Regions from separate parts of the Pseudoalteromonas sp. R86517 genome, predicted to be linked through region 1. Evidence: predicted binding sites of a transcription regulator. Region 1 holds the regulator's gene; the other holds the start of a gene.

The links. The regulator LexA, encoded in region 1, represses DNA repair genes until DNA is damaged. The targets are predictions, from matches to a motif close to TACTGTATNNNNATACAGTA.
Region 2: dinB (DNA polymerase IV) is a predicted target of LexA. The motif match lies at 1,656-1,675, and genes of this name have one in related genera.

The regions. Positions count from the first base shown of each region.
Region 1 covers NZ_JAXHCB010000001.1:3,487,502-3,490,700, reverse strand. The annotation lists gene coxB (cytochrome c oxidase subunit II) at 1-1,133, opposite strand, end outside; gene lexA (transcriptional repressor LexA) at 1,606-2,223, opposite strand; gene SJY38_RS15770 (PaaI family thioesterase) at 2,401-2,841, shown strand; gene SJY38_RS15765 (hypothetical protein) at 2,852-3,199, opposite strand, start outside.
Region 2 covers NZ_JAXHCB010000001.1:2,452,623-2,455,821, forward strand. The annotation lists gene SJY38_RS11020 (M17 family metallopeptidase) at 1-352, opposite strand, end outside; gene dinB (DNA polymerase IV) at 592-1,644, opposite strand; gene SJY38_RS11030 (thioesterase family protein) at 2,120-2,542, shown strand; gene SJY38_RS11035 (aldo/keto reductase) at 2,610-3,199, shown strand, end outside.

The sequences.
Region 1 (3,199 bases):
TTCGCCTCCGCATCAAGTGCTGCCTGAATTTCACTAGGTTGGATGACATCACCCGTTTCATTACCCCACGCATTACGTTTATAGGTAATTACCGCTGCAAGTTGTTTAATTGAGAGCTGCTTTGCAAATGCTTGCATTGCAGTTCCTGGGCGGCCATGAATCACTACATCAATGTGATCTTTTATATCACCCAAAACAATGGGGCTGCCTTTTAGCGCAGGAAATACGCCCGGTAAGCCCATACCTGTGGGTTGATGACACGCAGCGCAACTTGCCATATACACTTGCTCACCTAGTGTCATTAGCTCTTCTTTAGGAATTGTTGTCTCAAGCAGTGCTGCATCAGCAAGTGCGGCTTTTTGCTTAGCTTGCTTAGCATCTGCAAGCCATGCGTTAAAGTCCTCTTGCGATTTAGCTTCAACCACCACGGGCATAAAGCCATGATCTTTACCGCACAGCTCTGCACACTGCCCTCGGTAAATACCTTCTTCGTTAATGTTGGTCCACGTTTCGTTGATAAACCCCGGATTGGCATCTTTTTTAACGGCAAAATCGGGGACCCACCAAGAGTGAATAACATCATCAGAGGTCATTAAAAAACGCACCTTTTGATTAATTGGCAGTACTAAAGGTTTATCAACCTCAAGTAAATAATTAGGGTTTTTATTAGCAAGGTTGGCTATTTCGTCTTGAGGGGTAGATAAAATAGAATAAAACTCTACGTCTTCGCCCATATATTCATAATGCCACTTCCACTGTGACCCTGTAATTTTAATGGTTAAGTCGGCCTTACTGGCATCTTCCATCGCAATGAGGGTTTTAGTGGCAGGGATTGCCATGGCAATTAAAATAACAAACGGAATGGCAGTCCAAAGAATTTCTACTTTGGTACTTTCATGAAATTGGGCAGGAACTGCCCCTTTAGATTTACGGTGATGAATCAGTGCCCAAAACATTATTGCGAACACTATCACCCCAATCACACAACATATTAAAAATATGGTCATGTGTAGCTGATATACATTATTACTTATATCGGTTACGCCCTTGCGCATATTGTATTGGCTATTAGCCAGCACTTGCTGCGGGAACATAATCAACACAAGCCACAAGGTAGAGGTCAGTTTACCCATGTGACGGCTCCTTTGATGCTATTGCGAATGCAAAGCGAAGAGGCATACGGCTTAAACGCCAATTCGTTATTTTTATTTTTTAACCAATCTTATTTTTGATTGGTATCGCTAGGACAACAAAAGGTTTGTGTATATTGTGTGTTCTCATAACTAAAAAGCTGTGAGTTATTGTTAGTCCAGCACATTAATGATTAGCTAAAAAACGTACAACAAGCAAGTTTTAGTATAAAAAACAATCAAGTGATATTTTAAAATTGACTAAATGACGACGTATTAAATTGTTATTTAACAGCCAAGATACGAGCAAAATTAAGGGATGTAACACGCCTAGGAAGATAAAAGTATGAGTGAAAAAAAGTTTACAGCCTAAATAATTTTAGGGCGCTTTGAGATGGTGGAAGGTCTGTTTTTAAAACAAAAATGCACACTAAAAAGTGCGCATTTATAGATATTACTTAAAAACAGTTAAAAATTACATCCAGTCGGCATTTCTTATTACGCCAACGGCTAACCCTTCAATATTAAAAGATTCGTTTTCAAGGTCTACTTCAATTGGCGTAAACTCTTCGTTTTCGGCGTGTAATAATACTTTTCGGCCTGCTTTTTCTAGGCGTTTTACGGTTACGTCTTCATCTACTCGTGCAACCACAACTTGGCCGTTTTCTGCTGTTTGAGTACGGTGTACAGCAAGTAAGTCGCCATCCATAATACCTATATCTTTCATACTCATGCCGTTAACACGCAATAAAAAGTCGGCGGCTGGTTTAAACATAAGTGGGTCTATTTTACAGTGACTCTCAACATGTTCTTGCGCCAAAATAGGCGAACCCGCTGCAACTCTACCTATTAATGGTAGACCTAGTTGCTCAGGCTCCTCTTCTTCAACCAATTGAATACCACGGCTTGCGCCTGGTTTCATTTTAATAACACCTTTTTTGGCAAGCGCTTTTAAGTGCTCTTCTGCGGCATTGGCACTTTTAAAACCGAGTGTTTGCGCAATTTCGGCACGTGTAGGAGGCATACCAGTGTCTTTAATAAAAACTTTTATTAGTTCGAGTATTTGAGCTTGGCGTTTAGTTAATGGTCGCATACAACTGGTTTTCCATACAGTACATTTAACTGTGAGTATATACAGTTAAATAAAAATCGCAAATTTAAATTGTGCTTTAAAATAGCTAAATACACCGCACTTGGATAAATTTTAGGTAATTACAGACGTTCAGTATTTAAAATGCTATAAATTTGCTTTCAATATAAAGGAGTAATTATGAGTATTTGGCATCAACCCATCACATTAGAGCTTTGCAAACAGTTAGATGAGGGAATAAACGGCCAAGGCACGCTGATGAAAACCATGGGCATAGAAATAACCGAAATAGGAGATGATTACCTAGTGGCTACCATGCCTGCTATTCCTGAGCATCATAACCCTATTGGTATGGTACATGGTGGCGCAAATGTGGTACTTGCTGAAACCGTAGCAAGCTACGCCGCTAACTTTGTCGTGGACTTTACAAAATTTTATTGTGTTGGACAGGAAATTAGCGCCAGCCACTTAAAGGCCTCTCGAAATGGCACTTTAACCGCCGTTACTCGTGCATTTCATATTGGTAAGCGCAGTTCTGTATGGGAAATAAAAATAACCAATAGCCGCGGCGAGCTTTGCTGCGTATCAAAAATGACCGCAGCGGTTGTCGAGCGCAAATAATTAACTATGGCTACTTTTCGATAGGGTAAATCGTTATTTCCATACCAGCGCCAATGGCAGATATACGTAGCAGTGTATCTGCATGTAGAGCTTGGTTAAAACACTTAGGTGACGTGCCCGACTCAAAGCCTATATCAAACGTTCTGCGCGAACAGCTTAGCCACTGCTTAAGCGCATTACGTGAACACGACTCTATTAATTCACATAAGTGGTTGATTGCTTTGTCTGGCGTGGTTATATCACCTGAGGCTTCAATACGCGCCAATTGACGATATTCGTCTTTGTCATAATGCAAAACCATCGCGTTTTTCTTTAAGTCTGCCACCAGGGCGCTAATATCTTGTTTAGACTCAAGCTC
Region 2 (3,199 bases), 1.0 Mb from region 1:
GGTAACGCGCATCTGTATGTAATTTAGGTAAGTAAATAGCAGGGTTTACACTGCCCGCGGCTTTTGCTTCGTTAATCGCTAGTTTAGCGGCATCAAAGTAGCGCCTTACATCATCGTAATCGCGGTTAAGCGGCCCAGTAGGTGCTAAAACAACGCGTACATTATCAACCACTAAAAACGTAACTTGTTTACCAATACGAGAATCTACTTTAGCGTGTGATTCGATAGCATCACTTAATGAGTTATTGGCTAATTGAGAAAAGTCATCACTAATTATAATAAGTGCATCGTGAGAAAGTGAGTCAAAGCTTGCACTAAGTGATTGTGCAGCTATCGCTTGAGGATATGCCATAAGTAAAACTCCTGTTAGAAAACATAAGGGGCTATTATCGTTGATATAAAAACACAAAACCAGCCAACTGCGATCAGCTCATTTTAATCTGGCAACTTGGTTTTACAGCTAACTAAAGTGACTCCATATTTTAAGAAGAAATTAACAACCACTATATAGTTTTTAGTAAAGGTAGCCGCTGCTTGCTCCACGTTTAAATTACTTTGCTAAAGCACTCTAAATTGCAAAAAAGCGTGTAGTTAATCAAGAATACTCAGTTGCAAATTTAAATTAGGTTCATTTTTAACACCCACTCCGATACCTAATAAACGCACTGGTTGCTGCATACCCCGTTGATACGCCTTAGAGAGTAATTCAGTAAAAATAGCGGTATTTAATTGATGATGGGCTTGATCCGCTGAGGTAACAACAAAGTTTGCAAACTTCACTTTTACACTTAGCTTATTAATACGATTTTGTAGCTGTTGCTTATTAAGGCGCGCTGTTAGCTCTTCCAGTAATTTAGGTAACTGATCTAAACATTCTTGTAAGCTATTTTTATTGTATTCATAGGTGTGTTCAACACTAAGGGATTTACGCACTCGCTCAGTGGTTACTTTACCAATATATTCGCCAGCACATTTTTGATAAAGCGATACACCAAAATTCCCCACGTGCTGCTGCATCCAATTAACGCCTTTCTCGCGAACGTCTTTACCTGTGTATAACCCCTTTAAATTAAGCTTTTCGAGGGTTACTTTGCCCACACCAGGGATTTTACCTAGCGGTAAATTATTTAAAAACGCATCAACTTCATCCGGTAAAACCACAAATTGGCCATTGGGTTTATTTTCGTCACTGGCTATTTTGGCAATAAACTTAATGGGGGCAACTCCGGCAGAGGCAGTAAGGCCAGTATCGTTATAAATATCTGCTCTAATTTGCTGAGCAATAAGCGTTGCGCTGCCTTTGCATGCGGTGCTGTTGGTTACATCTAGGTAAGCTTCATCAAGCGACAGCGGCTCTATTTGATCGGTGTAGCGTTTAAATACAGCGCGTATTTGGTTAGAAATTTCTTTATAAACCGCCATGCGCCCAGGCACAATAACTAAATCGGGACATAATTGCTTAGCGTGGTAGTTAGACATAGCCGAGCGAACACCATATTCGCGCGCTATATAATTTGCTGTAGAGAGCACGCCACGACGGCTATTGCCACCAATCGCTAAAGGCACACTGGCAAGTTTGGGGTTATCGCGCATTTCAACCGCTGCATAAAAGCAGTCCATGTCGATATGAATAAACTTTTTCATCACCACATAACAACTGTTTATTTATACAGCCATTATTAAGGATTCACTTTCATTAAGCAAGTCCATTAAAGCCTGTTTAACTTGCTAAAGTTAAAGCGCGACTAGGTGTAGCGCGTTAAACCGTGCAAGCTTTAAACCGCTTTTTTAAAACGGCTGCTTAAAGCGCTTTGATTTTTTAAAGCAATGTAGCCAAAAAACAAACTCCAATAAAAACCCCGCAGCTAAAAGCATTATGCCGCCGGAGGCATTACCCATTGCATAGCAAGCAAAAGACGCTATAAAAACTAAACTGGCTAAAGCCCAATTAATTATATTTTGCATGTGTGTTCTCGTGTGTGTGTTGTCTGTGTTATTTAACTGTAGTCCTAAAAATAAATAGGTACAATCATCTTATAAAAAAACATGGCATTTATTGTCTTGAGCTACAAACACCATATTGATAACCTCATTCATTTAAAACTAAGAGTACACATACATGCAAAGGTTCAAAGATCAGCACCCTATTCATACCGATATCACCGTAGCATGGGCCGATATGGACGCCCTACAACATGTTAACAACGTGGTGTACTTGCGTTATTTTGAAATTGCGCGTATCGATTTTCTAAATAAAATAAATCAGTTTGATACGATAAAACCAGGTGGAATAGGCCCGGTCATTAGTGAAAACAATATTCGCTATAAACGTCCAGTGACCTTCCCAGATACCTTAACCGTAGGTATTACTATTTCAGATATAAAAAGCGACCGTTTTATGATGAATTACTCTGTATTTAGCCATGCTCAGCAAGCTATTACTACCACAGGCTATTCTCAAGTTGTTATGTTTGACTTTAAAACAGGACAAAAAGCGGCGATTTCAGAGCCATTACTATCGGCACTACACCAATTCGCTTAATTAGGTTTTATTGCGAATTGGTATTAATTATCCACTCTCAAGATCTTACATAATTTAAGGATTTTAAATGCAATACAGTCCGTTAGGCAGCAGCGGTGTTGATGTTTCTAGAGTATGCTTAGGCAGCATGACTTGGGGTAAACAAAATACCCAACAAGACGCCGATGAGCAAATAGCTTATGCCTTGGCACAAGGCGTTAATTTTATTGATACTGCCGAAATGTATGCCGTTCCTCCTTCACCAGAGACCTACGGTAAAACAGAGCAAATTATAGGTAACTGGCTAAGTCGCAATGCGCAAAAGCGCGGTGATATTGTATTGGCGACCAAAATTGCAGGCAATGGCTTGTCGTGGGTACGAGATGGCGGCGATATAACACGCAGCGCTGTCATTGAGGCCGTAGATAACTCGCTTAAACGCCTACAAACCGACTACATAGATTTATACCAATTGCATTGGCCTAATCGCTCTACCCCACACTTTGGCAGGCAGTGGCCAGGTAAACTCACTTTTAGTGACGTAGATACTGAGCAACAACAAGCGGGTATGCTTGATATTTTAGAGGGCCTTGATGAGTGTGTTAAAGCCGGAAAAATAAAATATTGTGGCCTTTCAGATGACACCCCATGGGGCATTAGCCAATTTTTAAATTTAGC